Regions from separate parts of the Stutzerimonas sp. R40042 genome, predicted to be linked through region 1. Evidence: predicted binding sites of a transcription regulator. Region 1 holds the regulator's gene; the other holds the start of a gene.
The links. The regulator sigma-54, encoded in region 1, starts transcription at its own class of promoters, with help from an activator protein. The targets are predictions, from matches to a motif close to ANTGGCATNNANNTTGCTNT.
Positions count from the first base shown of each region.

Region 2: the regulator sigma-54 is predicted to act here: its motif matches at 8,510-8,529, upstream of flgB (flagellar basal body rod protein FlgB).

Region 1 is NZ_CP113258.1:1,052,378-1,067,225, forward strand. Features, by position in the region: gene OUY36_RS04880 (YhdP family protein) at 1-1,321, shown strand, start outside; gene OUY36_RS04885 (carbon-nitrogen hydrolase family protein) at 1,365-2,210, shown strand; gene tldD (metalloprotease TldD) at 2,213-3,655, shown strand; gene yjgA (ribosome biogenesis factor YjgA) at 3,698-4,219, opposite strand; gene pmbA (metalloprotease PmbA) at 4,333-5,679, shown strand; gene OUY36_RS04905 (HPr family phosphocarrier protein) at 5,727-5,999, opposite strand; gene rapZ (RNase adapter RapZ) at 6,013-6,870, opposite strand; gene ptsN (PTS IIA-like nitrogen regulatory protein PtsN) at 6,886-7,350, opposite strand; gene hpf (ribosome hibernation-promoting factor, HPF/YfiA family) at 7,360-7,668, opposite strand; gene OUY36_RS04925 (RNA polymerase factor sigma-54) at 7,742-9,250, opposite strand; gene lptB (LPS export ABC transporter ATP-binding protein) at 9,399-10,124, opposite strand; gene lptA (lipopolysaccharide transport periplasmic protein LptA) at 10,124-10,669, opposite strand; gene lptC (LPS export ABC transporter periplasmic protein LptC) at 10,656-11,228, opposite strand; gene OUY36_RS04945 (KdsC family phosphatase) at 11,237-11,761, opposite strand; gene OUY36_RS04950 (KpsF/GutQ family sugar-phosphate isomerase) at 11,761-12,735, opposite strand; gene OUY36_RS04955 (ATP-binding cassette domain-containing protein) at 13,015-13,830, shown strand; gene mlaE (lipid asymmetry maintenance ABC transporter permease subunit MlaE) at 13,823-14,620, shown strand; gene mlaD (outer membrane lipid asymmetry maintenance protein MlaD) at 14,620-14,848, shown strand, end outside.
Region 2 is NZ_CP113258.1:1,497,795-1,512,642, reverse strand. Features, by position in the region: gene flgK (flagellar hook-associated protein FlgK) at 1-609, opposite strand, end outside; gene flgJ (flagellar assembly peptidoglycan hydrolase FlgJ) at 613-1,791, opposite strand; gene OUY36_RS07230 (flagellar basal body P-ring protein FlgI) at 1,802-2,902, opposite strand; gene flgH (flagellar basal body L-ring protein FlgH) at 2,914-3,624, opposite strand; gene flgG (flagellar basal-body rod protein FlgG) at 3,706-4,491, opposite strand; gene flgF (flagellar basal-body rod protein FlgF) at 4,527-5,267, opposite strand; gene flgE (flagellar hook protein FlgE) at 5,465-6,877, opposite strand; gene flgD (flagellar hook assembly protein FlgD) at 6,908-7,591, opposite strand; gene flgC (flagellar basal body rod protein FlgC) at 7,610-8,053, opposite strand; gene flgB (flagellar basal body rod protein FlgB) at 8,065-8,469, opposite strand; gene cheR (protein-glutamate O-methyltransferase CheR) at 8,665-9,492, opposite strand; gene OUY36_RS07185 (chemotaxis protein CheV) at 9,525-10,457, opposite strand; gene flgA (flagellar basal body P-ring formation chaperone FlgA) at 10,549-11,292, shown strand; gene flgM (flagellar biosynthesis anti-sigma factor FlgM) at 11,405-11,731, shown strand; gene OUY36_RS07170 (flagella synthesis protein FlgN) at 11,774-12,244, shown strand; gene OUY36_RS07165 (flagellar brake protein) at 12,312-13,055, shown strand; tRNA gene OUY36_RS07160 (tRNA-Arg) at 13,117-13,193, opposite strand; gene OUY36_RS07155 (hypothetical protein) at 13,467-13,679, shown strand; gene OUY36_RS07150 (PA3371 family protein) at 13,729-13,914, shown strand; gene OUY36_RS07145 (Arc family DNA-binding protein) at 14,122-14,448, shown strand.

The DNA of each region.
Region 1 (14,848 bases):
AGGGGCCGAGCGTCACTACGGCGTCCAGCATGGGGCGCTCGCCGCGCTGGCGTTCGCTGCGCCGCCGGGCGCCTGGGCGCAGGGTCGCGGTGAGCTGCGTCTGGGCTCCGGTGCGGCTAATCTTCCGGCCCGTGCCGGGCTTTACGTCAGAGGCCGCCTGCCGGAACTCGACTTGAAAGCCTGGCAGGCTGTGCTCGAGCAACATGGCAGGGCGGACGCGCAGCAGACGACTGGCTCGCTGCTGCGCCGTGCGCAGGTCGATATCGGTCGCTTCGACGGTTTTGGCACCCGGATCGACGACCTTGGCTTGGACCTGCGGCGACTGAGCGATGCCTGGGACCTTGGCCTTCGCAGTTCGACCATCGGCGGCTCGGTTCGTCTGCCGGATGCCGAGGGTGGCACCATCGTTGCTGATCTCCAGCACCTGCGCCTGCCGGCTCCGGCGCAAACCGGCGAAGCAGCATCCAAGGAGCGACCTGATCCGCTGGCCGATGTCGACCCGCAGAGCCTGCCGGCGATGGATGTCGCCATCAAACGGATATCCCTGGGCGACGATGTGCTTGGCGCCTGGGCGTTGAAGCTGCGGCCGGTCAGCGCCGGAATCGAGTTCCGCGACATCGCGCTCGACCTCAAGGGCCTGAAGATTACCGGGAGTGGCGGTTGGGGCGGCGCGCAGACCTGGTACAAGGGCCGCCTCGAAGGGCGCAACCTCGCCGACGTATTGCTTGCCTGGGGTTTTGCGCCCTCGGTGACCAGCGACAGTTTTCGCCTGGATGTGGACGGGCAGTGGCCCGGCTCGCCAGCCTGGTTCGCCATGGCGCGCTATTCCGGCAGCATGCAGCCACGGCTGCGCAAGGGACAGTTCGTCGAGGTCGATGGCAGCGCCCAGGCGCTACGGGTGTTCGGCGTGCTCAATTTCAATTCGATAGGGCGTCGCCTGCGACTGGATTTCTCCGACCTGTTCAGCAAGGGGCTCAGTTATGACCGGCTGGATGGTCGGCTGTTGGCCAAGGAGGGCGTGTTCAACACTCGCGAGCCCATTACCGTCAGCGGTCCGTCGACCAACCTCGAGCTGGATGGCACGCTGGACATGGCTCGCGACCAGATCGATGCGAAACTGCTGGTCACATTGCCGATCAGCAACAACCTGCCGCTGGCTGCGCTGATCGTCGGTGCACCGGCGATTGGCGGGGCACTTTTCGTTGTCGACAAGTTGCTGGGCGACCGTGTGGCGCGCTTCGCCAGCGTACAGTACGACGTCAAGGGACCTTGGCAATCGCCGAAGATCAGTTTCGACAAGCCGTTCGAGAAGCCCAATTGACTGGCCGGTGTCGCGCAGCCATCGCAATTCGACGGGAGCATTCATGTCGCTGTCGGTAATCCAGATGACCAGCCAGGCTGATGTCGCCGGCAATCTAGCTGCCGCCCGGCGCCTGCTCGAGCAGGCTGCCGCGGCCGGGGCCCGCTTGGCGGTGCTGCCAGAGAACTTCGCCGCCATGGGCTGCAGTGACCCACAGCAGCTGGGGCGCGCCGAAGCGGAAGGCCAAGGGCCTGTTCTGCCCTGGTTGAAACGTACCGCGCGCGACCTCAGATTGTGGATTGTCGCTGGAACCGTGCCGCTGCCACCCGACGGCCGTCCGCAGGACCGGCCCAATGCCTGTTCGCTGCTCATCGACGAGCACGGACAGCGGGTCGCGCGTTATGACAAGGTGCACCTGTTCGACGCCGAGGTGGCCGACAGTCGGCAGCAGTACCGCGAATCCGATACCTACGGTGCAGGGCAGCGGCTGGTCGTGGCCGACACGCCGGTTGGTCGGCTGGGCATGACCGTCTGCTACGACTTGCGCTTTGCCGAGTTGTACATGGCGCTGCGCGACGCAGGGGCTGAACTGATCAGTGCGCCCTCTGCCTTCACCACAGTGACCGGTGAGGCACACTGGACGACTCTGATCCGCTGCCGCGCCATAGAGACGCAGTGCTACGTACTGGCTGCCGCTCAGGTCGGTATGCACCCCGGCGGTCGCGTCACCTATGGGCATTCGTCTATCGTTGACCCATGGGGTCGGTTGTTGTGCGAGCAGGCGGCTGCTGAGGCAGCGCTGCTCGCCGAACGAGATGTGCCCGAGCAGGCGGCCATCCGCCAGCGCATGCCGGTGCAGCGCCACCGCCGTTTTTCCGTCCCGTGCTTGATCACGGACTGTCTGGAGTGAATATGAGTGAACTGCTGTTACCTGTAACCGAGCGTCTGCTGACGCCGGGTGGCCTGACCATCGACGATCTCCCAGCGCTGCTGGGCGAGCTCGCCGGTCCTGGCGTGGATGCTGCTGATCTGTATTTTCAGGATCAGGTATCCGAGTCCTGGGTACTGGAAGATGGCATCGTCAAGGAAGGCGGTTTTCACATCGAACAGGGCGTCGGCGTTCGGGCGCTTTCCGGTGAGAAGACCGGGTTTGCCTACAGCAACGCGATCACCGCCGATGCCTTGCGTCAGGCGGCCCAGGCCGCGCGGTCGATTGCCCGCAGCGGCAAGCAGGGGCAGGTCGGTGTGCTGTCCCGCGCAGCATTCGAGCCGCTCTACGGTCGCGATAATCCGCTCGACGGTCTGAGCCGGGGCGAAAAGGTGGAGCTGCTCAAGCGCATCGATGTCGCGACGCGAGCGCTCGATCCGCGGATCAAGCAGGTCACGGTGAGCCTGGCGGGTGTCTGGGAGCATGTTCTGGTTGCAGCGCTGGACGGCGGCATGGCTTCGGATATCCGCCCGCTGGTGCGTTTCAACGTCAGCGTGATCGTCGAGCAGAACGGCCGTCGCGAGCGCGGTGGGCAGGGTGGCGGCGGACGTACCGGCTACCAGTATTTCCTCGATGAGGATCGCGCCATGGGCTATGCGCGCGAAGCGCTGCGGCAGGCGCTGGTCAATCTCGAGGCGGTGCCGGCGCCTGCTGGGTCACTGCCGGTGGTGCTCGGTCCCGGGTGGTCTGGTGTACTGCTGCACGAGGCGGTCGGCCATGGGCTGGAGGGTGATTTCAATCGCAAGGGCAGCTCGGCCTACAGCGGCCGGATCGGGCAGAAGGTGGCGTCCAGCTTGTGCACCATCGTCGATGACGGCACCCTGGTGGATCGCCGGGGTTCGCTCAGCGTCGATGACGAAGGCACGCCGACGCAATGTACGACGCTGATCGAGAACGGCATTCTCAAGGGGTATATCCAGGACAAGCTCAACGCCCGGCTGATGGGCGTCGCGCCGACCGGCAACGGCCGTCGCGAATCCTATGCGCACCTGCCGATGCCGCGCATGACCAACACCTACATGCTGGCCGGCGAGAGCGATCCGCAGGAAATCATCCGCTCGGTGAAAAAGGGTATCTACTGCGCCAGCCTCGGCGGCGGCCAGGTCGACATCACCAGCGGCAAGTTCGTCTTCTCCACCAGCGAGGCCTATCTGATCGAGGATGGCAAGATCACCGCGCCGGTTAAGGGCGCGACGCTGATCGGCAACGGCCCTGAAGTGATGAATCGGGTGTCGATGGTAGGCAATGACCTGGCGCTGGATAGCGGTGTCGGCACCTGCGGCAAGGATGGCCAGTCGGTGCCGGTGGGCGTCGGCCAACCGACGCTGAAGATCGACGAGATCACCGTGGGAGGGACGGGCGCTTGAGCAGGCGCGCGTCGGATCGTGACCGGCGGCCTGGAGCTGACTTCAGCGCAGGCCGCGCTTGGTCTCGTCCAGGTCTCGGATGTATTTGAAGATCTTCCGGCTCGCCGCCGGCGGCTTGTTGCGTGCCGCTTCATGCTGCGCATGGCGGATCAGGCCGCGCAGGTGCTGGCGGTCGGTCTCCGGATACTCGGCGACGAAGGCTTCCAGGGTGCTGTCGTCGCCAGCGATCAGGCGGTCACGCCAACGTTCCAGCGCATGGAACCGTTCGTTGTACTGGCGGGTCGAGGCGTCGAGCTGGTCGACCAGGGCCAGGATCGCGTCGACGTCCTGGTCACGCATCAGTTTGCCGATGTATTGGATATGCCGTTTGCGTGCGATGTGTGCCTTGTGTTTGGGCGCGTCGGCGAGTGCCTTTTGCAGTGCGTCGCTGAGCGGCAGGCGAGCAATGAGATCGGGCTTGAGCGTGGTCAGACGCTCGCCGAGTTCCTGCAGCGCCAGCAGTTCGCGCTTGACCTGGGATTTGCTTTTTTCGTCGAAGCCGTCGACGTCGGAGTGTTCAGACATGGGGTTGGTCCACTAGGAAATGCCGCCATGATAACAGCAGCCCCGGCAGCCGGCTCAGCGTAGCTGATGTCGGGCTGCTACTTGAATCGTTTGCAGTGGTTTTGGGAGAGCTTATGAGTGAAGTAGAGGGCATCGGACCGCATGCGCTGCCCGGCTTGCGCGATAAGGTCGAGCGCATCATCGAAGAGGCGCGTCGGCAGGGCGCCAGCGCCAGTGAGGTTTCGGTTTCGATGGAGCAGGGCCTGTCCACCACGGTGCGTCAAGGCGAGGTGGAAACGGTCGAGTACAATCGCGACCAGGGCTTCGGTATTACGCTCTATGTCGGCCAGAGCAAGGGCTCGGCCAGCACCACCGGCAGCGGAGATGCCGCCATTCGGGAAACCGTGGCGGCCGCCTTGGCCATTGCCAGGCATGCGTCGGAGGACGAGTTCGCCGGCCTGGCTGATGCCTCGCTGATGGCGCGCGAGCTACCCGAACTCGACCTCTACCACCCGTGGGCGATCACTCCCGAACAGGCGATCGAGCAGGCGCTGAGCTGTGAAGGTGCGGCCTTCGCCTTCGACCAGCGGATTCGCAACGCCGACGGCACCAGCCTCAACACCCATCAGGGCTGCCGGGCCTACGGCAACAGCAACGGCTTCATCGGCGGTTATTGCAGCAGCCGGCACAGTCTGAGCTGCGTGATGATCGCTGAAAGCGATGGGCAGATGCAGCGGGACTATTTCTATGACGTGAACCGGATCGGCGAGGCGCTGATCGATCCGCTGACCATCGGTCAGCGTGCGGCTGAGCGAGCAGTTCGGCGGCTGGGCGCGCGTCCGATCCCGACCTGCGAGGTGCCGGTGCTGTTCGCGCCGGAGCTGGCTACCGGGCTGTTCAGCCATTTCATCGCAGCGATTTCCGGTGGCAACCTCTACCGCAAGGCATCGTACCTGGAAGGCGCGCTGGGGCAGACGCTATTCCCCGAGTGGCTGAGCCTGGACGAGCGCCCTCACATCCCGCGGGCGCTGGGGAGCGCTGGTTATGATGGCGATGGCTTGGCGACCTATGCCAAACCCTTCGTTGAGGGTGGCCGCCTGCTGTCCTACGTGCTGTCGACCTACTCGGGACGCAAGCTGGGCATGCCGAGCACGGCCAACGCCGGCGGCGTGCACAACCTGTTCGTCAGTCACGGCGACGAGGATCAGGCAGCACTGATCCGTCAGATGGGGCGCGGGCTGCTGGTAACGGAACTGATGGGGCAGGGGCTGAATCTGGTGACCGGGGACTACTCGCGCGGTGCAGGCGGCTACTGGGTCGAGAATGGCGAGATACAGTTCCCGGTGCAGGAAGTGACTATCGCCGGCAACCTGCGTGACATGTTCCGTCAGATCGTCGCGGTAGGTTGTGATATCGAGACGCGTGGCAACGTGCGCACCGGCTCGGTGCTGATCGAGCGGATGACGGTGGCGGGCAAGTAGCCTCGCCCAGCCGGCGCGGGCATCATCCGCGCCGGCCGCTCGAGGCCTTATTCGCCTTCTTCGAAGTAGTCGTCGATCAGTGCGACCAGGGCTGCCAGGGCTTCGTGCTCCTGCTCGCCTTCGGTGTGCAGGTGCAGGGTCGAGCCCTTGCTGGCGGCAAGCATCATGACCGCCATGATGCTCTTGCCGTCCACCAGCGTGGCCGGGCAGCGGCCGACACGGACGGCACACGGATAGCGGTTGGCAACGCCGACGAACTTGGCCGCCGCGCGCGCATGCAGACCGAGCTTGTTGATGATGGTGACTTCGCGGGCAGGCATGGGGCAGGTATTCCTAAGCGAGGTCCCGGTGACGGACCTGCAGATTCTTCAGCGGCTCCCTGAGCGCTTGGCCCAGGCGCTCAGCCAGATAAACCGAGCGATGATGGCCGCCGGTACAGCCGATGGCGATGGTTACGTATGCGCGGTTGCTGGCGGCGAAGCGGGGCAGCCATTTGCTCAGGTAGGCATGGATGTCCTCAAACATCTCCTCTACGTCGGGCTGGGCGGTCAGATAGTCGATGACCGGTTGATCGAGCCCGGAGAAGTCGCGCAGCTCGGCTTTCCAGTAGGGGTTGGGCAGGCAGCGCACATCGAACACCAGGTCGGCGTCGACCGGCATGCCGCGCTTGAAACCGAACGACTCGATGAGGAATGCGGTGCCGGGTTCGGGTTTGTTCAGCAGGCGCAGCTTCAGGACGTCGCGCAGCTGATAGAGATTCAGGTGCGTGGTGTCGATCTTCAGGTCGGCATGGTCGATGATGGCTGCCAATAGCAGCTCCTCGTCGCGGATAGCCTCGGCGAGGGAGCGGCTCTCGTTGGTCAGCGGATGACGCCTGCGGGTTTCCGAGAAGCGCTTGAGCAGGGTTTCGTCGTCCGCGTCCAGATACAGCACGTCGCACTGGATATGCCTGGCGCGAACCTCTTCGAGCAGTTCCGGAAAACGCTTCAGTTGACTGGGCAGGTTGCGCGCGTCGATGGAAACGGCGACCTGCGGATGCAGCAGCTCGGTGTGCAGCAGCGCGCGCTCGGCAAGCTCGGGAAGCAGACCCGCCGGCAGGTTGTCGATGCAGTAGAAACCGTTGTCTTCGAGCACGTTCAGCGCGGTGCTCTTGCCCGAGCCCGAACGGCCACTGACGATGATCAGCCGCATCTGGCCCCCACTCCGCTAGGCGCCATTCTGGACGTCGACGACGACCTGATAGAGGCTCTCATTGGTGGGCGCCTGGCGCAGTCGCTGGCGCACCTCTTCACGGTCAAGCATGCTGGCGATCTGGCGCAGCAGCTCGAGGTGCTCGTCGGTGGCCGCTTCCGGTACCAGCAAGACGAACAGCAGGTCTACCGGCGCGCCGTCGATGGCGTCGAAGTCCACCGGCGTTTCGAGGCGCAGCACGGCGCTCAGCGGGGCGTTACAGCCGACCATGCGGCAGTGAGGGATGGCGATGCCGTTGCCAAATCCGGTCGATCCCAGCTTCTCGCGGGCAATCAGGCTTTCGAATATGGTCTGGGAGTCGAGGTCTGTGAGGTCCTGGGCGATGACCTTGGCGATCTGTTCCAGGACGCGTTTCTTGCTACCGCCCGGGACGTTCACCAGGGAACGTCCGGGGGTCAGGATGTTTTCGAGTCGGATCATGTCTGGGAGTCAGCGGGAGATGGCGCCCTGGGTATGGTCGAGCTGCTTTTCCTTGTGCTTGATCAGCTGGCGATCGAGCTTGTCGACCAGCAGGTCGACGGCAGCATACATGTCTTCGTGTTCCGAGTTGGCGACCACTTCGCGGCCAGCGACATGCAGCGTCGCTTCGGCTTTCTGCTTGAGCTTCTCGACCTGCAGGATCACCTGGACGCTGATGATGCGGTCGAAATGACGGGCAAGCCGATCGAACTTCTCCTCGATGTAGTCACGCAGGGCATTGGTTACTTCCAGATGAACACCGCTGATATTGACTTGCATACTGCTATCTCCTTTGCCTTGTGCGAAGAGCAGGTCCGAAGCCCTGCCGCCGGGACGTTTCGGCCTTGGCCGATCACAGTAATCGTTTGCGCTCGCTGGATGGCGCGATACCGAGCGACTCCCGGTATTTGGCGACTGTGCGGCGGGCTACCTGAATGCCCTGCGCTTCCAGTAAACCAGCGATCTTGCTGTCGCTCAACGGCTTTTTCTGGTTTTCCGCCGCAACCAGCTTCTTGATGATCGCGCGGATCGCGGTGGACGAGCATTCCCCGCCTTCGGCCGTGCTGACGTGGCTGGAGAAGAAGTACTTGAGTTCGTAGATGCCGCGCGGAGTGTGCATGTATTTCTGGGTCGTCACGCGCGAAATGGTCGACTCGTGCATGCCCACCGCTTCGGCGATGTCGTGCAGCACCAGCGGTTTCATGGCCTCGTCACCATGCTCGAGAAATGCACGCTGGTGCTCGACGATCTGCGTGGCGACCTTCATCAGCGTTTCATTGCGGCTGAGCAGGCTCTTGATGAACCAGCGTGCTTCCTGCAGCTGGTTGCGCATGAAGGTGTTGTCGGCACTGGAGTCGGCACGTTTGACGAAGCTGGCGTACTGCGCATTGACGCGCAGGCGTGGCATGGCGTCCTGGTTCAGCTCTACCAGCCAACGGTCGTTGTGCTTGCGGACGATCACGTCAGGCACCACGTATTCCGGCTCGCTCGCTTCGATCTGAGAACCAGGGCGCGGGTTGAGCGTCTGGATCAGCTCGATCACCTGGCGTAGCTCGTCCTCCTTGAGCTTCATCCGGCGCATCAGCAGGTTGTAGTCGCGGCTGCCGAGGACATCCAGGTAATCGCTGGCCAAACGCTGCGCTTCGCTCAACCAGGGGGTGCGCTCGGGCAGCTGACGCAGTTGCAGCAGCAGGCATTCGCGCAGATCGCGCGCGCCGATCCCGGCGGGTTCGAACTGCTGAATGCGGTGCAGCACGACTTCGACTTCGTCGAGTTCGATCTCCAATTCTGGGTCGAACGAGTCAGTGATTTCCTCGAGCGATTCTTCGAGATAACCCTGATCGTTGATGCAGTCGATCAGCGTGGTGGCGATCAGTCGATCGGTATCGCTCATCGGCGCGAGATTGAGTTGCCAGAGCAGGTGGCTCTGCAGGCTGACGCCAGACGACGTGCGGCTGGTGAAGTCCCACTCGTCATCATCGTTGCTGGGCAGGCTGCTGGCGCTGGTCTGGTAGATGTCCTCCCAGGCGGTGTCGACCGGCAGCTCGCTGGGAATGCGTTCACCCCAGTCAGCGTCGTCGAGGCTCTCGCTGCCGTGCGATGGCTCGTCGTAGGTGCTGTCCTGTGTGGCGCTTTTCTCGCTGGTGGCCTCACCTGGGCGGTCGGCAGCTTCGGCCATCGGGTCGGAGCTGTCGAAGTCGTCGCCGTCTTCCTCGCGCTCGAGCATAGGGTTGGAATCCAGCGCTTCCTGGATCTCCTGTTGCAGATCGAGGGTGGATAGCTGGAGGAGGCGTATGGCCTGTTGCAGCTGCGGTGTCATCGTCAGCTGCTGGCCCATCTTCAGGACTAGCGATGGTTTCATGGCAGAGGACTTCAAACCTTTTATGCCGGCGCAACCGCGCCCGTTCCGACATGTGGCGCGCCAGGCGCCAACAGAAAGCAAATTATATGCCTGCCGAGGAAGCCTTTGCCTAGGGCCGATTTGCCGAGCTGCGCAAAAAAAAACGGCTCTACAGACGGAATTCGTGGCCCAGATAGACTTCCTTGACCAGTTGGTTGCTCAGGATTGTTTGGGCGTCGCCCTCGGCGATCAGCTGGCCATCGTTGACGATGTAGGCGGTTTCGCAGATGTCCAGGGTCTCACGGACATTGTGGTCGGTGATCAGTACGCCAATGCCCTTGGCCTTGAGGTGGTGGATGATCTGTTTGATGTCGCCCACCGATATCGGATCGACGCCAGCGAAGGGTTCGTCGAGGAGGATGAATTTGGGCGCAGTAGCCAGCGCACGGGCGATCTCCACGCGGCGACGCTCGCCGCCGGACAGGCTCATGCCGAGGCTGTTGCGGATATGGTTGATGTGGAACTCCTGCAGCAGGCCTTCCAGCGCCTGCTGGCGGCCGCTACGGTCCAGATCCTTGCGGGTCTCGAGAATCGCCATGATGTTGTCGGCGACCGAGAGCTTGCGGAAGATCGAGGCCTCCTGCGGCAGATAGCCGATCCCGGCGCGCGCGCGACCGTGCATCGGCAGATGGGTCACGTCGTTCTGATCGATCAGTACTCGACCCTGGTCGGCATTCACCAGGCCGACGATCATGTAGAAACAGGTGGTCTTGCCAGCCCCGTTGGGGCCGAGCAGGCCGACGATCTGCCCACTTTCGATGGACAGGCTGACATCACGGACGACCTGGCGGCTCTTGTAGCTCTTGGCCAGATGCTGGGCTTTGAGGACGGCCATTACTCCGCCTGCTCCGCTGCCTGCGCGTTCTTGCGCGGCTGGATGACCATGTCCACACGTGGGCGCGGCGTGGTCACATCGGCATTGGTGGCGCGGCCAGCATTGACGATCTGGCGACGGGTGTCATAGACGATCTTCTCGCCTTCGAAGGTGTTGCCTTCCTGAACAACCTTGGCCTGATCGATGAGCACGATCCGCTCGTTGGCGGCGAAGTACTGGATGGTCAGGCCGTAGGCTTTGACGATCTCCTTGTCCGCTGCAGGCTTCTGCTCGTAGTAGGCCGGTTTGCCGATGGAGGTGAAGACTTCGACGTCGCCGTTCTCGTCCTGAGTGATGGTCACCGTGTCGCCGGTGATCTTCATCGTGCCCTGGGTGATGACCACGTCGCCGCGGTAGACCGCCACGCCCTGTCGGTCGTCCAGCTCGGCGGTGTCGGCTTGAACGCGGATTGGCTGTTCACGGTCCTCGGGAAGCGCCCACGCGCTGGCGCCAAGCCAGAATGCGCTCAAACCGAGCAGGAGGGGGAGAGTCTTAACGCAGCTCATGCTGGCCTCTTACGTTGGACAGCAGGAGCATCCTGCCGTCATCCATGTACGCTTTCATGCCGGTTGCAGTGGTCACGCCATTGGCGGCCTCGATTCTAACGGCTTGCTTTGTCTCGGCATAATCCTTCTCCGGCCACACCGTCAGGCGGCTGGTGGTAAGGATCGTCGGGCGGCCCTTGGCATCGGTGCGCTCGACCTTGACCTGATCGATCAGCAGCACTTCGTCGCCTTCGGCCGATACTTCGCCGCGCTCACTACGCACGTGCCACGGCAGTTCGGTGCCGCGATAGGACAGCAGATCCGGCTTGGTCAGCAGGCTGATGTCGCTCGCCTTGATGTGCTCGAGCTTGTCTGCGGTCAGTTCGTAGTTACGCTTGCCGTCGGGCTGATATTGCACCGTGCGGGAATTGATCACGTAGAAGTCGACATCAGGCGTTGCGCCGCTGGCGACGGATGGCTCCTGCATGAAACTTTCCGGGCGGATGTTCCAGTAGCCGACCGCCACCAGCAGGGCGGCGATCAGCGTAAGCAGGGCAGCGAAGCGCATTTTGCGAAGCATGCAGACCTCTACAGATATGCGTTTTGCGCGGCGGCCAGAGTGCCCTGCGCGCGCATGATCAGTTCGCAGAACTCACGCGCCGCACCCTCGCCACCGCGGGCCTGGGTGACGCCGTGGGCGTGCTCGCGGACGAAGCTGTCGGCGCTGGCCACAGCCATGCCGAGGCCAACCCGGCGAATCACCGGCAGGTCGGGCAGGTCGTCGCCCAGATAGGCCACTTCAGAGTAGTTCAGCCCGAGCTCGGCCAGCAGCTCGTCAAGCACCACCAGCTTGTCTTCGCGACCCTGATACAGGTGCTGGATGCCCAGGTTTTGTGCCCGTCGCTCCACCACTGGCGTCTTGCGGCCACTGATGATGGCGGTGCGTACGCCCGAGTTGATCAGCATCTTGATGCCGTGGCCGTCCAGCGTATTGAAAGTCTTGAATTCGCTGCCGTCGGTGAGAAAGTACAGGCGGCCATCGGTCAGCACGCCATCCACATCGAAGATGGCCAGGCGGATGTCGCGTGCGCGCTGCAGAAGATGTTCGTGCATTACATGACCCCCGCACGCAGCAGGTCATGCATGTTCAGCGCGCCGATGGGCAGCTCCTGCTCATCGATCACCACGAGCGAGCTGATCTTGTGGTCTTCCATGATCTTCAATGCCTCAGCTGCCAGCATTTCGGCATTGGCGGTCTTGCCGTGGACGGTCATGACTTCATCGATACGGGTCTCGCGCACGTCCACGCCCTTGTCCAGCGCGCGGCGCAAGTCGCCGTCGGTGAAGATGCCGGCCAGGCGGCCATCGGCCTCGACGATCACCGTCATGCCCAGCCCCTTCTGAGTCATCTCCAGCAGTGCGTCGCGCAGTGAGGTACCGCGTTGCACTTTGGGCAGGCGACCGCCGGTGTGCATCACATGCTCGACCTTGAGTAGCAGGCGCCGGCCCAGTGCGCCGCCGGGGTGGGAGAAGGCGAAGTCCTCGGCGGTGAAGCCGCGGGCCTCGAGCAGGGCGATCGCCAGGGCATCGCCGAGCACCAGGCTGGCGGTGGTGGAGGAGGTCGGTGCGAGGTTTAGCGGGCAGGCCTCGATGGCCACGCTGGCATCCAGGTTCACCGCGGCGGCCTTGGCCAATACCGAGTTGGGGTTGCCGGTCATGCTGATCAGGGTAATGCCAAGGCGCTTGATCAGTGGCAGCAGCGTGACGATCTCGCTGGTGGTGCCGGAGTTGGACAGGGCAAGAACGACATCGTCCTGGGTAATCATGCCCATGTCGCCATGGCTGGCCTCGGCGGGATGCACGAAGAATGCGGCGGTGCCGGTGCTAGCCAGGGTGGCTGCGATCTTGCGGCCGATGTGGCCGGATTTACCCATGCCGACCACGACGACCCGGCCTTTGCACGCAAGGATCAGGTCGCATGCCTTGACGAAAGAGGCATCGATCCGCGCGTTCAGCTGCTCTACTGCCTCGATTTCCAGGCGAATGGTGCGTTGCGCGGTTTCGATCAGTTGGCTGCTCTGGCTCATGGCTGGCGGGGTCGTCCGATTAAAAGGCGTGGATTATAGCGAGAAACCGCCTGTGGCTCATCGAAAATGTCGGTGCTGCTCGGCGACGTTCGGTCGATTCGATCATTGTTGGCTGAACCGAAGCTGAACGAGTCGCCACCAGGTCATTGCTGGAAGCGCTCCTCGGTTGGGCGCTTTCGGGCGCGGTGCTATAGTGCGCCGCCGAAAACGGTCAGGGCAGAAAGTATCCCGGCGTCATCGGGAGCCGTCTGTTTCGCAGACTGCATGCAAGGAGACCAGATGAGCGCCTGCAACGACTACGCGGTCGAGCTGAAGGGAGTAACCTTCATGCGCGGCGAGCGGAGTATCTTCAATAACGTCGATATCGCCATTCCGCGAGGGAAGGTAACGGCCATCATGGGGCCGTCGGGATGCGGAAAGACGACGCTACTGCGGCTGATCGCCGCCCAGCTGATGCCTTCGCGCGGTGAGGTCTGGGTGACCGGGCAGAACCTGCCGAGCCTCTCGCGCAGCGAGCTGTTCGACATGCGCAAGCAGATGGGCGTGTTGTTCCAGAGCGGTGCGCTGTTCACCGATCTCGATGTGTTCGAGAACGTCGCATTCCCGCTGCGCGTTCATACCCGGCTGCCGGACGAAATGATTCGCGACATCGTGCTGATGAAGCTGCAGGCCGTCGGCTTGCGTGGCGCCATCGAGCTGATGCCGGACGAGCTGTCCGGTGGCATGAAGCGACGTGTTGCGCTGGCGCGGGCGATTGCCCTCGATCCGCAGATTCTGATGTATGACGAGCCTTTCGCGGGGCAGGACCCGATCGCGATGGGGGTCTTGGTGCGCCTGATCAGGCTGCTCAACGATGCGCTGGGAATAACCAGTATCGTGGTGTCGCACGACTTGGCAGAGACTGCCTCCATCGCCGATTACATCTATGTCGTGGGTGATGCCCAGGTCCTGGGGCAGGGCACGCCTGCGGAGCTGATGGAATCGGATAATCCACGTATCCGGCAGTTCATGAAAGGTTCGGCGGATGGCCCGGTTCCGTTCCATTTCCCTGCGCCGGCCTACGCCGATGACCTGCTGGGAGGTGGTGATGCGTAAGCGTTCGCTGTTGGATCGGATTGCCCTGCTCGGGCGTGCCGGTCTCGATGTCGTAGCGGCATTGGGGCGCTCGACGCTTTTTCTCGCGCACGCCCTGTTCGGTCGCAGCGGGCTGCGCAACGGATTTTCCCTGCTGGTCAAGCAGCTCTATTCGGTGGGGGTGCTGTCGCTGGCTATCGTGGTGGTGTCCGGTATCTTCATTGGTATGGTGCTGGCGCTGCAGGGGTACAACATCCTCAGCAGCTACGGGTCCGAGCAGGCTGTCGGTCAGATGGTCGCGTTGACGCTGCTGCGTGAGCTGGGGCCGGTCGTGACTGCATTGCTGTTCGCCGGTCGCGCCGGGTCGGCCTTGGCGGCCGAGATCGGCAACATGAAGTCAACCGAGCAGTTGTCGAGCCTGGAGATGATCGGTGTCGACCCGCTGAAATACATCATCGCGCCGCGCCTGTGGGCGGGTTTCATTTCCCTGCCGTTGCTGACGCTGATCTTCAATGTGGTCGGCATCTGGGGCGGAGCGATGGTCGCCGTTGACTGGCTCGGCGTATACGAAGGCTCGTTCTGGGCCAACATGCAGAACAGTGTCGACTTTCATTCGGATGTGCTCAACGGCGTGATCAAGAGCGTCGTATTCGCCTTCGTCGTGACCTGGATCGCTGTCTTCCAGGGCTACGACTGCGAGCCGACTTCCGAAGGGATCAGCCGCGCCACGACCCGAACCGTGGTCTACGCCTCGCTGGCGGTGCTTGGGCTCGACTTCATTTTGACCGCATTGATGTTTGGAGATTTCTGATGCGTATCCGCACTCTGGAGATGGGCGTCGGCCTGTTCCTGCTCGCCGGCCTGCTGGCCCTGCTGCTGCTGTCGCTGCGCGTCAGCGGGCTGAGCGTGGCCGACACCGATACCTATAAGCTGTATGCCTATTTCGACAATATCGCCGGATTGACGGTCCGATCAAAGGTGACCATGGCTGGCGTAACCATCGGCAAGGTCACCGCGATCGATCTGGACCGCGACAGCT
Region 2 (14,848 bases), 450 kb from region 1:
CGCTTGATCGCGCGCGTCGAGCAGGTCGTTCGGCTGCTTGCCGTTGGCTGCAGCAACCGCAATCGCCTCGTTGAGACTACCGATGCTGCCGGCCAGACGATTGACCTGGTCGGTGACGGCGGCCATCTGCTTGTTGGTGAAATTGTTCTGCTCGGAGAGCCGGTCGTAGACCGTATTGAAGCGCCGCGCCAAACCTTCGGCCTCGGCCAGCACCAACTGGCGCGCCGGAATGTTTGCCGGGTCTTCAGCCGCCGTCTGCAAGGCGGAGAAGAACTTCTGCAGCGAGGGCGTGATGCCGGTGGTGGTGCCAGCGAGCAGCGAGTCGAGCTGGTCGATCTGGCTCTTGTACGCCTCGACGTCGCGGTTCAGCGATGTGCTGCTGCGCAGTTGGCTGGTCAGGAACTCGCTGTAGGAGCGCCGCACGTCGACCAGCGATGTGCCCGAACCGATGTAACCGGCACCGCTGAACTGCGGCGAACGGGTCGCCTGGGACGCATCCTGACGGCTGTAGCCAGGCGTGTTGACGTTGGTGATGTTGTGGCCGGTGATGGACAGCTGGGTCTTGCTGGCGGCCAGGCCGGACAGGCCAATACTCAATAGGTCAGCCATGATTTAGCCTCTGGTCCGCATGGCGGGCACCGAATTCGCATCGGCGACGGTTTGATAGGTCTGCATCTTGCGCGCGATCTGACTGATCTTGCGTGCGTACTGGGGGTCGGTGGCGTAGCCGGCCTTTTGCAGCTCCTTGACGAAGCGCTCCGAATCGCCGGTATTGCTCGCCACTTGAATGGCGGTGCGATAACGATCGTTGTTTTCCAGCAGGCTGACGAAATCATCGAAGCTCTGCTCGAACGAATCGTAGGCACGGAAGCCTGCCTTCTCGCGGGTCGCCTTGCCGTTGACGTATTCGGTGGTCGTTACGGTGGCGGAGGCACCTTTCCAGCCGGTTGCCTTGATACCAAACAGGTTGTGGCTGTTGCTGCCATCGGCCTGGCGGATCATGGATTTGCCCCAGCCGGTTTCCAGCGCGGCTTGCGCGACCAGGAATCGCGGCTCGATACCCAGGCGTTCGGCAGCCTTCTCGGCCATCGGCAGCATGGTGGTTATGAACTCTTCGGAAGAACTGAAGCGCGTCTTGCTCGGTGAACTGGGCGCGCTCTTCTCTACGCCATTGACCGTCAACGGCCGGTCTTTCGGCGGAACGAACGCCGTGGCGGGCTTCCAGTCGACATTGACCAGCGGCTGCACGCCTTCGCCGGTTGTCGTCGGGGCGGTAGCCGATACGTTGGCCAGCTGGCGATCGCTCGCCTTGCCCGGCAGCGCCAGCCGACGCTGATTGAGCAGGCGCGAATCATCCCGGCCGGTTTCGACCGCGGCAGCCGCTGCCGGCTTGCTCGGCCAGGCCGTGCCTTCGGTCCGGGCCACCTGGGCAAACGGGTTGTTGCGCGTCACCGTCTCGGTCTGCTTGCTCAACTGGCGCACCAGCACGTCCGCCAGCCCGATGCCGCCGCCCTCCTTCGAGAGGCTGACCGACAGCTGCTGGTCGTACATGTCCTGGTATTGCTTGGTCGCCTGGCTGTTCAGCGGGTTGTCCTTGGCCAGCACTTCGGTAGCCGAGCGCATCGACTTGAGCATCTCGTTCAGAAACAACGACTCGAATTCCTGCGCAACCTTGCGCACGTTCTCCTCACCATCGCGGTCCTTGCCGACCTTGAGCTGGCTGAGGCGATTGAGATCGTTGTAGCTGCCGCTGTCGAGGGCGCGCGCCCCGCTGCCGAGTCGGTTTTCCATGTCGCTTTCCTTAGATCACGATCAGATCGGCTTGCAGCGCGCCAGCCTGCTTCAGGGCTTCCAGAATGGCCATCAGGTCGCTGGGCGCAGCACCCACCTGATTCACCGCCCGGACGATCTCATCCAGCGTGGTGCCCGGGCCGAACTTGAACATCGGTTTGGCTTCTTCTTCGGCTTTCACCTTCGAGTTGGGTACCACCACGGTCTGCCCATCGGAGAACGGCTCGGGCTGGCTTACCTGCGGGTCTTCGGTAATGGTGACCGTCAGGCTGCCGTGGGTAACCGCGGCCGGCTGGACCCGCACGTTCTGGCCGATAACGATGGTACCTGTACGCGAGTTGATGATGACCTTGGCCACCGCCTGGCCGACCTCGACCTCAAGATTCTCCAGAATCGACAGGTAATCTACCCGCTGACTCGGATCCAGCGGCGCAGTCACGCTGATCGAGCCGCCATCCAGGGCCTGAGCCACGCCCGGGCCGAGCAGGTCATTGATCTGGTCGACAATGTTCTTGGCCGTGGTGAAATCCGGACGGTTGAGGTTCAGCGTCAGCGTGTTGCCCTGATTGAAGCCGCTCGGCACGGGTCGCTCGACCGTCGCGCCCCCCGGGATACGGCCCGCTGACGGCGAGTTGACGGTGATCCGCGAGCCGTCGGCACCACCGGCATCGAAGCCGCCCACCACCAGGTTGCCCTGGGCGATGGCATAGACGTTGCCATCGATCCCCTTGAGTGGCGCCATCAGCAGGCTGCCGCCGCGCAGGCTCTTGGCGTTGCCGATCGACGAGACGGTGATGTCGATGGTCTGGCCCGGCTTGGCGAACGGCGGCAGCTCGGCATGAATCGACACCGCGGCGACGTTCTTCAGCTGGATATTGCCACCAGCCGGCACCTTGATGCCGAACTGCGCCAGCATGTTGTTGAAGGTCTGCACCGTGAATGGCGTCTGGGTGGTCTGGTCACCGCTGCCGTTCAGGCCGACGACCAGGCCGTAGCCGATCAGCTGGTTGCTGCGCACGCCGTGAATGGTCGCGACATCCTTCAGCCGTTCGGCATGAGCTGACGCACCGATGGCGAGCAATCCGAGAAAGACGATGGCTTTTCTAATCATCTTCATGCCCTTCAGAACGGCCAAAGCGGGCTAACGAAGAAACGGCTCAGCCATCCCGGCTGGCTCGCATCAGCAAAAGCACCGGTGCCCGAGTAAGTGATGCGTGCATCAGCCACGCGCGTCGAGGAAACAGTGTTATCGGTAGAGATATCATCCGAACGCACAAGGCCGGCGATACGTACCAGCTCGTCGCCGGTATTGAGGGTCAGCCACTTCTCGCCGCGTACGGCCAGAATGCCATTGGGCAGCACTTCGGAAACGGTCACAGTGATCGAACCGGACAGGCTGTTGCTCTGCCCAGCCTGGCCGGCGCCATTGGTCGAGCTGGAACCGCCAAACTGCGTATCCAACGAAAGCGGACCGCCGTCACGGAGGAGCCCCGCAGCAGGGTTATTCACGCTCACCGCATTGCCCAGGAGCGATGTAAGGCCCATTTCCACATTACTGTCTTTGGAAATCTTCGAGCTGGCATTTTTGCTCGCCTGGGTACGCTCATTGAGGGTGATCGTGATGATGTCCCCTACGCGAAATGCCTTGCGGTCGTCGTAGAGATTGGTCTCGAAGCCCGCCTGGTAGATCGCACCATTGTTCTGTGCTGCCGGCAGCGGCGTACGCGGCAACACCGGCGCGTAGTACGGATCGTTCGGTTTAGGCGCAGGAGCGACACATCCGGCCAGCGCCAGGGCGGAGGATAGCGAGACAACAATCAGCAAACGGCTCATAAACACCTCAAGCCATGACAGGCCATCGAAACTACAACGGGCAGCGCTGGTGCCTACCCGCAAACAACGGCAAACCCGCGATCAGAGCTGCTGCGTGACGAACGACAGCATCTGGTCAGCGGTGGAAATGACCTTGGAATTCATCTCGTAGGCACGTTGCGTGGTGATCATGTTCACCAGCTCCTCGACTACGCTGACGTTGGAATTTTCCAAAGTGTTCTGCAGCACGGTGCCCAGGCCGTTGAGCCCCGGCGTGCTGACCTGCGGTGCGCCGCTCGCAGCAGTCTCCAGGAACAGGTTGCTGCCCATGGCCTGCAGACCCGCCGGGTTGATGAAATCGGCGGTCTGGATGTTGCCGATGATCTGCGGCTGCGGATTACCCACGGTGGTCACCGACACGGTACCGTCTTCACCGACGGTGAAAGTCTGGGTTTCCGGCGGAACAACGATGGCGGGCTCCAGCGCATAGCCATTGGAGGTCACCAACTGGCCGTCCGAACTCAGATGGAAGCTACCGTCGCGGGTGTAGGAAACAGTGCCATCGGGTAGCAATACCTGAAAGAAACCACGTCCATTGATGGCCATGTCCAGCGGTTGCTCGGTGGTCTGCAGGCTGCCGGTGGTAAAAATTTTCTGCGTGCCGGTCACTCGCACACCGGTACCCAGCTGCAGGCCGGACGGCAACTCGCTGTCCTGACTGGACTGACCACCGGGCTGGCGGCGAATCTGATAGAGCAGGTCCTGAAACTCGGCACGGTCCTTCTTGAAGCCGGTGGTGGACACGTTGGCCAGGTTGTTGGAAATGGTCGTCAGGTTCATGTCCTGAGCGGACAGACCGGTCTTGCTGACCCAAAGTGCTGGAAGCATGAGCTTTCTCCTCGTGCGCCGCTGGCGCCACGCTATTAGCTGAGTTGCAGTACGCGCGCCATGGCAGCCGCATCATCTTCGGCGGTGCGCATCATCTTTACGTGCAGTTCGAACTGGCGAGACAAGGCCAGGATGGACGTCATCTCGGCTACCGCGTTGACGTTGCTGGTTTCCAGGAATCCAGATACCACCCGAACGTTGGCATCGGCCTCGACGGGCTGACCGTCCTTCAGCCGAATCAGGCCATCGGTGCCCTTCTCCAGCTGCTGCGGATCGGGATTGACCAGCTTTATCCGGTCCACCGTGACCACGATGTTCGGGTTCTCCCCCAGAGCGCGGATGCTGATGGTGCCGTCCTGGCCGACGTCGACCTTTTCCTCTGGAGGAATTGCGATCGGCCCGCCATTGCCAAGTACAGGCAAACCATCGGCCGTACGCAGCATGCCCAGTACGTCAATATTCAGGCTACCGGTCCTGACATATGCTTCGCTGCCATCCGGAGCCTGGACGGCAATCCAGCCCTCGCCTTCGACAGCGAGATCCAGATCGCGCCCGGTCTCTTGGAGCGTCCCCGACGTGAAATCGGTGCCTGGGCGCTCCGACATTGCATAAACCCGCGCTGGATGGCTGTCACCAAAAACCTGCATCGAGCGCGCCTGCTCAAAATCCCGGCGAAACCCGGTTGTGGAAATATTCGCCAGATTGTTGGCATGAGCCTGCTGGGCCCGCGCATTCTGGCTGGCACCGGTCATGGCCACGTAGAGCATCTTGTCCATCGGCTTCTCCGAGACGCGAGTTTGACACTAGCGATTCTGTTGTGAACGAAAATGCAAGGCGCATGCCACCCCCACAAACTGACCATAACCTGCTGATCACAAAGAAAGTTTTACAAACGAAAAAGGCCCTCACGGGCCTTTTTCGTTATTAGCGGCGGAATACTGCCGTCAGCGGCAATTATTCGTTGCCGCTGTCATCAGCGCAGATTGATGATGGTTTGCGTCACCGCGCTTTCGGTTTCGATAGTCTTGGCGTTGGCCTGATAGTTGCGCTGAGCCACGATCAGGTTGACCAGCTGATCAGACAACTCGACGTTCGAGTCTTCCAGCGCACCGGCCTGTAGCGCACCCAGCGTACCCGAGCCAGGCGTGCCGACCACCGGCTCGCCGGATTCGAACGACTGCACCCACTGCGTCTTGCCGACCGGAGTCAAGCCTTGGACGTTGGCGAAGTTGGCCAGAATGATCTGCCCTTGCACCTTGGACTGACCATTGGTGTAACGAGCAAAGATCACACCGGTATCGTCGATTTCCAGGCCGGCCAGCTCACCGGTGGTATAGCCATCCTGCGCGACATTGTTGACGGCAAAAGCACTGGCGTACTGCGACGACTTGGAAAAGTCGAGGACGATTCCATCTGGGTTGGCGAGCGCGCCGTTGGCCGCCCAGGTAGCAGGCGTCGCACCGTTCGATATGGCCGGTATCCAGCCTCCGGATGGCGGATTGCCTGTGGCCGAGTTCAGCGTCACCTTCAGGTCCGGCGATACGCTGAAGAGCGTGGAGCCACCGTTGTCGACCGACGTCAACGCACCGGACGAGTCGAAGGCAAGACCCATGACGTAGGGCTGCGGCGGCTCTTGGGCAGGGTCGGCCGGATTACGCCCATCGATGAGGACCTTCATGTCCCAGGTATTCGCACTCGTCTTGACGAAGTACTGTGTCATGACGTGCGCATTGCCTTGGGAGTCGTAGATATTCAGCGAGGTGGAGCTGTTATAGGTGGTTGGGTCGGTGGGATTGAACGTCGCGCCGGCGGCGGCCAGCGCCAGATTCGCGTCGCCGGTGTTCGCCAGCTCGGCATCGTAGGTAGCCTGCCAGGTCGCCGGCGATTTCTGCGTCGAATTCAGGTTGAACGCCGTATCGATCTGACTGGTGGCCTTCGGCGCCTGATTGGTCGTCTGCACCTGCAGATTACCCACAACGCCATTCTGCAGATTGCCGTTACCGTCGACCGGGAAGCCCTGCAGCTTGTAGCCAAAATTGTCGACCAGAAAACCCTCGCGGTCGGTACCGAAGTAACCGGCGCGGGTGTAGCTCACCGCACCGTTGTTGCTGACCTGGAAAAAGCCGTTGCCATTGATTGCCAGGTCGAGTGCATTCTGGGTGTAGTTGATGTTGCCCTGATTGAACTGCTGCGAGATGTTGGACATCAGCACACCGCTGCCCTGCGGGTTCTTGCCGGTGCCCAACACTGAAGCCGCGTAGACGTCGGAGAACTCCGCGCGCGACTGCTTGAAGCCCACGGTACCGGCGTTGGCGATGTTGTTACCGGTGACGTTGAGATCCTTGCTCGCAGCACGAAGACCGCTAAGACCGATATTGAAGGACATGGAATCGCTCCTTTGCCGAGGTGCCGGCGGTTATTGTCCGATGATCTGGACCTGGGAGAGGCCGATGCTGCCGATACCGGCAAGGTTGAGCATCAGCTCCCCGCCGTTCTGCCCAAGCGTCACGCTGTCGACGTTCGCCGGCAGCAAGGTGTAAAGCCCTTTGGTTTCGCCTTGATAGGTAGCCTGCGCCTCGAAGCGATAGGTACCGGGCGGCAAGACATTGCCGCTGGAGTCCTTGCCGTCCCACATGAAGGACACGTTGCCGGCTTCCTGCTGCCCCATGTTCACGCGCCCGACCGAAGCACCGGTGCTGTCATAGATATTGACGAAAACGTTGCTACTGGAGGTCGGCAACACCAGGCTGGCCTTGAAGGTCTCGCTGGTATCGACCACAGCCTTGTCACTCGGCACGATGACTTTTCGGCCTACCAGCGACGAGGCCTGCAGCGCCTGAGACGACTGGTAGCCAGACAGGATTGTCTGCATGCTCGAGTTGAGCTTCTCGACGCCTTCCACGGTGCTGAACTGCGCTAGCTGACCAATGAATTCGCCGTTTTCCTGAGGCTCCAACGGGTTCTGGTTGTTCATCTGGGCGACCAACAACTCAAGGAACTCGTTCTTGCCAAGCTCGTTGCCTTTGGCTTCGCGGTTTTCACCAAATTGGTACTGATCCAGTATCGAGCCGGTACCACCGACGCCGTTCGTAGTGCTCATAGTGCGCTCTCGTAACTATCACTGACCCAGCGTCAGCACTTTCTGCAACATGGTCTTGGCTGTGTTCATAAGTTCGGCGTTGGTCTGGAAAGCGCGACTGGCCGAAATCATGTCAGCCATCTCTTCCACCACATTGACGTTCGGGTAATAGACATACCCGCTTTCGTCGGCGGCTGGATGATTGGGCTCGTAACGGGCCTGCAACTCGCTCTGGTCCTCGACCACGCCCAGCACTTGAACGCCAACCCCGGCCTGGTCCTGGCCGGCGAACAGCGACTGGTCGGGCTGGCCGTTGGCCTGCTGCAAGACAGTGGCGAATACCGGATGGCGTGCCCGGTAAGTCTGATCGACGCTTGACGAAACGGTCTCGGCGTTGGCGATGTTGCTGGAAATGGTGTTCAGGCGAGTGCTCTGTGCACTCATGCCGCTACCGGCAATATTGAAAACGCTGCTAAGAGACATGAGGTACTCCTTTATTCGCCGCGCAGGGCATTCATCAGCCCTTTGAACTTGCTATTGAGCAGGGTGAAGCTCGCCTGGAAATCCACGGCATTCTTCGCATAGTTGGATTGCTCGATCTGCAGATCGACGGTGTTCTGGTCGAGCGAGGGATGTGCCGGCGTACGAAAGCGCAACGAGGCATCGGCGATCTCCACACCTTCGGCGGCGATGTGCTTTTCGCTGGTTCGGGTAACGCCGAAGCTGCCCTGGCTACGCGCCGCCTGTTCGGCAAGCACGCTACCGAAGTCGAGATCACGGGCTTTGTAATTGGGGGTATCGGCGTTAGCGATATTGTTGGCCAGCACCTCGGCACGCTGCGAGCGAAAGCCCAACGCCTTCTCGTGAATGCCCAATGCCTTGTCGAAACTGATGCTCATTGATCTGCCCTCTGTCGGGTACAGTCTGCTTGCGCACACAGCAGCAAGTGTCGTGCCAGACGCATCAAGAGCTTGATTTACAAGGATATAAAGGAAGAAAGCCGAGCCTTCGGCGTCAAAAGCGGCAAGGGCTTACCGCCTTTTTGCCGCGTTTGGAGCACAGACGCGACAGTTTTCTGCCGCTCTCTGGAACGATCACTTGGCCTTGTAGATGATGCCCGGACTGCACTGCACCATCTGGTACAGCTCCGGAAGACCATTAAGGGCCTCGGATGCACCGAGGAAGAGATAGCCTCCAGGGCGTAACGTGGCATGAATACGCTTGAGGATGTCTTTCTTCACATCCGCGGAGAAGTAGATCAAGACGTTACGGCAAAAAACGATGTCGAACTTACCTAGAGCCGCGTAGCTGTCGAGCAGGTTCTGGACGCGAAACTCGACGCGCGAGCGGATCGCAGGCTTCACCGCCCAACGGCCCGGCGCCTTGACATCGAAATATCGCTGCAGACGCTCGCTCGATAGGCCCCGGGCAATTGCAAGGCTGTCATATTCGGCAGCCTTACAGGCAGCAAGCATGGCACCGGACAGTTCGGTCGCAACGATCTGCACCCCAGTTTTTGGCTGGCTCGGATTGCCGCGCTCATACTCGTCGATGGCCATGGACAGCGAATACGGCTCCTGCCCCGAGGAGCATGCGGCGGACCAGATTCGCAGCCGCTGGCCGGACGCGCCTTTCAACATTTCGGGCAAAACCCGTGACTTGAGCACTTCGAACGGATAGGTATCGCGGAACCATAGCGTTTCGTTGGTCGTCATCGCATCGACCACCAACTCGCGCAGCCCGCTGCGCGGCTGCGCCTGAATCTTCCTGACCAGGTCACCAAGCGTCTTGATGCCCTGCTGCTCCATCAGCTTGTTCAGGCGACTGGACACCAAATACTGCTTGTTGCTGCCCAGCAGGATGCCGCACGTCTTTTCAAGGAATACCCGGAACTGCTCGAAATCCAGATCGACTGACACCAATAAAGCCTCACCATCATGTAGAGGACCCAGCCTCAGTTTGCATCCGCCTGCCTGATCCGATCAGCCACCCGGGCTGCAAGATCGTCAGGCTGGAACTTGGCGAGAAAGTCATCCGCGCCCGCCCGCTTCACCATGTTCTGGTTGAACACACCGGAAAGCGAAGTATGCAGCAGTATATGCATACCGTGCATGCGCGGATCGTGCCGCACCTCGGTAGTCAGGGTATAGCCATCCATTTCCGGCATTTCAATATCGGAAATCATCATTAGGAATTCTTCAGCTGGGTTCTTGCCCTCATCCGCCATCCGCTTCAGATAATTGAGGGCCTCGCGCCCGTCGTTCAACTTGATGACTTCGACCCCAAGGTTCTCCAGGCATCGCGTGATCTGCTTACGCGCCACCGACGAGTCATCGACGATCAGAACGCGGCAGGAGAGCGCCTTATTCCGGGTATCCTCATCCACGACATTAGGCGAAATCTCCTCAGAGGTCGGCGCCACCTCGGCCAGTACCTTTTCCACGTCGATGATTTCGACCAGTTTGTTGTCGATGTGCGTAACGGCAGTCAGGTAGTGATTTCGCCCCGCGCCCTTGGGTGGAGGCAAGATGGCCTCCCAGTTCAGGTTGACGATTCGCTCGACCGAACGCACCAGAAACCCGAGCGTGCGGTTGTTGTACTCGGTAATCACCGCAAAGGAATTTTGCACGTCCATCAGCGCGGATTTGCCGGTAGCGAGAGACAGATCGAGTATCGGCAAGGTACTACCGCGAATGCTCGCCACGCCGCGCACCACCCGTCCACACTTGGGCATGACGGTCAACCGAGGACACTGCAGCACCTCTCGGACCTTGAACACGTTGATCCCATACAACTGCTCGCCCTCCAGGCGAAACAGCAGCAACTCAAGGCGATTCTGACCCACCAACTGGGTACGCTGGTTAACCGAATCCAATACACCGGCCATGCCAGTCTTCCTCTCTGCGTGCAGATTATCGGGGCTGGCGACCTTAAAGTGACGGCACGCCCCTTGCTTTGTTTGGGATATGAACGTCCATATGACCATTTTCCGGCGCGATAGCCAGATACTGCGAAAAAGCGCAGCGGTGCTCGTTGCGCTGTGCGCGATAGGGCAGCTTGCCCATGCGTCAACCATGTCACATTCCAAACAGCTTATCGACGTGACTGAACAGTTTCTTGAGGGTTCAGTGGTCGACTATTTAAGCCGCACTGACATCCAGGCGCGCCATGAAGTCGAGGTGAGCCGACTCGACCCGCGCCTGCGACTAAACCAGTGCGATCAGCCACTGACAGCAAGCCTGACCAGTACGAGCGCCCCCATCGGCCGCGTCACCGTGCGGGTAAGCTGCCAGGGCAGCAGTCCGTGGTCGGTTTTCGTCCCGGCACAGGTAAGACTGTATCGGCATGTCATCGTGGCCAGCAAATCACTGCTGCGGGATACGGTACTGAGCGAAAGCGACGTCAGCATCGCGGAGCGAGACGTCTCGAACCTTAGCCAGGGCTATCTGACCCGGCTCGATGAAGTGCTGGGCACCAAGCTAACTCGGCCGGTGCAGCCCGACCAGGTGATCGCACCCAACCAGATTGAGCTGGCGAAGGCCGTGCGCAAGGGCGACCATGTCGTCATCACGGCGAGATCCGGCACGATCAGCGTGCGCATGCCCGGTGAAGCCATGGCTGACGGTGTTCCGGGCAAACAGATTCCGGTAAAGAACCGCCGTTCCGGCCGCACGGTAAAGGCTCGGGTAGTCGCACCCGGTCAGGTCGAAGTTGCGATGTAGATGAGGCCGCGGCAGGTAGCTTTTCCGTGTGCCCCAGAGAAAAAAACGCTAAAGTTCTGTCCATTGTTGCCGAACACATGGCAAGCGTCCTGATTCCTTCGAGGTTTGCATCATGGTCATCGACTTCAATCGACCCAACAGCCCACTGAATGCCCCTACCGGGCGTAACAGTGTGCAAAGCAACGAGCGCGCGGCCGCTCCGCAACAGGAGACGACCGGCGAGGCAAGCAAAACCGCTGGCACCAACACTGCCGGTGATACCGTGCAACTGAGCCCCGAAGCTCAGCGCCTGCAGCAAGCGGCCGACAAATTGAACGATCAGCCTGCGGTCGATCAGGAGCGTGTGGCCAAACTCAGGCAAGCGATTGCCGATGGCTCCTACCAGGTCGACAGTGCACGCGTGGCAGCCAAGCTCCTGGCGTTCGAAACGCAACGCTAAGCCCGGGCCCATTTTTCATACGAATCCGCCCCGAGTTCCGACATGCATGACGCTGCAGTACTTGAGCAACTGACCGACGATATCGGCATAGCCCGCCAACTCCTTGAGCTTATTGATCAGGAGTTTGCAGCGCTGGGTGATCGCAATCTGGTCGAACTGGAAGCCACACTGAGCAAGAAGCAGCCCCTGCTCGCCTTGCTTGGCCAGCACAGTGCTCAACGCAGCCAATGGCTTGTCGACCAGCGACTGAGCCCCGACAGAGCAGGCCTGGAAATCGCGGCGAGTCGGATCGAGCAAGGCGAAGCCCTGATCGAAAAGGCCAAGCTTCTCGAAACTGAACTCGAACGCTGTCGCTCTGCGAACGAGCGTAACGGCCGCCTGATACGAGCCAATCAGAGCACGCTGGGTGAAATACTGAAGATCCTGCAAGGCAAGGACGACACTCCCAGCCTCTATGACAATCGCGGAAGCGCAGCGAAAAACAAGCAGCAGCGGCCACTGAGCCAGGCCTGAACGAACAAGAGCAACAAGTAAGGACGCAACACGATGGTGAGCACAACGCACCGGAGAGCACAGGACCGTGTCTAGCCTATTTCTGGACGAAGACGGCCCACAACCTCCCAAGCTGCTGACCGCACCACTGGAGATTTATGCCAACCTGCGTCCGCTTCTCGATAACAACATCGCGCTGACCCTTCGGTTCCATGAGCGCAATCAGCGCTATCAGAGCTTTCTGGTGCAGATGAACCGGGAAACCGGATGGATCGCACTGGATGAGCTGATCCCCAATGACGGCGAGCGCCTACTGCTTCAGGGCGAGCCAATCAACATCGAAGGCTTCTACGAAGGCGCCAAAATCTCTTGGACGAGCGACCGAGAGGTTCATCTAGGCGAAATTGACGGTGCTCGCTGCTACTGGATCCCAACCCCGGCAGAACTGACCTACCACCAGCGGCGCAATGCATATCGCGCACAGCTCAACGAAACCGCGGTGGCCGCGCAGCTTGGCGGCGCTTCGGTGCGCACGGCGCTGGAAGGGCGACTACTCGATATTTCGGCCACAGGGTGCAAGCTCAGCATCAAGGGCAACCACCAGGGCAACCTACAGACTGGCCAGGTATACGAACTGGTAGCCAAGCTGCCGATCGGACAGATCCAGAGCGATGTCGAGCTTCGCCATCTCGTAATCGATGAGAAGCGGGACATATCGTTGTGCGGCTTTCGCTTCCATCGCCTCAGCGGGCAGACACAGCGCCAGATAGAACGTCTCGTCTACCAACTGCAGCGCGACGCTCGCCGCGATAACGCTACGCCATTCGGCTAACGCCGCCCTTCATATGGCAGGAGCTCGCTGCCCTCACACCCTGCCGGCGAACAGGGCGCTATGGCGTCCCAGGCGAGGTTCGAACTCACAACCTTCCCCTTAGGAGGGGGATGCTCTATCCAATTGAGCTACTGGGACCGGATCACGCGGGCGGCATCTTATCGACACCAGGGCCTTTTGTCATGCCCCACGCAGTGCGTGCCCATACTCGACAAACCATCGGCACCAGCTCCAGAGAACCGTGCATTGCATTTTGCATGGACCTCAACTGCGCCCCGTGCAAAGCGCAATCCAGACCAGCATAACAAAACACTTAAGTTATTGATTTTTAAATACTTTTTTATCGTTAAACTTTGGCATGACAGCTGCAAAGAGTAAGGCACACTCAACGTGACGCGAAGGATAACGCTCATGATCAAGCCGGCCTTTCTTCTTGGTGCAGGATTCGCATTCGCAGCTCTGACCGCCTTGCAACTCCCACCAGCCGAGCTTTCACAGGTGACCTACGAGCCGACATCTCGGCTATCTCTGCAGTACTCAGGCACCGTCCCCAGCGCACAGGCGACGACGCTCAGCGCCACGGAAACAGCCATCCCTGCGCAACCGCAACGCTGGGTCTTCTAGTGATTGGTAAACGCCAGCTAGGTTCCGCAAAAAAAGAGAGGGGTCTTTCATGTCTAAATCCGCACTGACTTGCCTGGTGCTAACGATCGCCTGTGCCTGCGGCGCATACCTGTTTCCAGAAAGCACGGCTATCTCGAGCACGACGCTGAAAGCCGGCCTAGGCGTCTTCGGTTTGCTCTTTCTCATCACCGCGATCATCGGCCGCAGGGTCAAGTTCGACCCGGTATTACGCTAACCGCAGCACCGATGAGGCACTGCATCACAGTAAAGGCACTTTGACAGCACAAGGTCTTTACTAATCCCCCGTTCGTCGTACAATTGGCGCCATGAAGCCGTCTCCATAATTTTTACCGGCAGACGGAACAGCAAGGTACTGGTGGTTGTCAGACCGGTGACTACCCCGGCAATACGCCAGCACGCCCACCTGACTAACCGGTTAATTATGCGCCCTATGAAACAGGCAGTTTATTCCAGCCGCACGGCTGACAAATTCGTCGTACGACTTCCCGACGGTATGCGCGAACGCATCGCTGAAGTGGCGCGCAATCATCATCGCAGCATGAATTCCGAGATAATCGCTAGGCTAGAGCAAAGCCTGCTACAGGAAGGTGCGCTCGATGAAGACCTCAGCATGCGCCTGGACAGTCCAGAGCTATCGTTGCATGAACGGGAACTCCTACAGCGATTCAGGCAGCTTGCTCACCGCCAGCAAAACGCCCTTATCGCGTTGATCGCTCAGGACACCGAGCTGGCCAAGGAAGAAGCCTGACGGGCATCAGGCAGGGCCTTCAGGCCCTGCCTGATGCTAGGTATTAACTGACGCACCATGACGTCGACAGGCACGACGCACACTTCCACGCCTCCCACTCCCTGAACTCATCCCTACTCCAGCAACTGCGATGCATCGCGCCCCTACTGATGCATGAAGCAGCCAGCCCCGCACCACCATTTTTCAAGCTTGATCCTCGGTAAAAGATCACTGCGCCCGAGGCTGACTTATGGCCGACGGCAATCGTGGGACACAGCCAGGCTGGTAATAGCATGATGATCCGAACTACCGAGCGCAGCTAGGCAAGCCCTTCTGCGCAGGCAGCGCCAGGATGAAGTGTTCGGCCAAGTCATTGGTGCGCGAGAGAAAGGGCCCGCCCGGAGACGGAAAACCCAAGCGG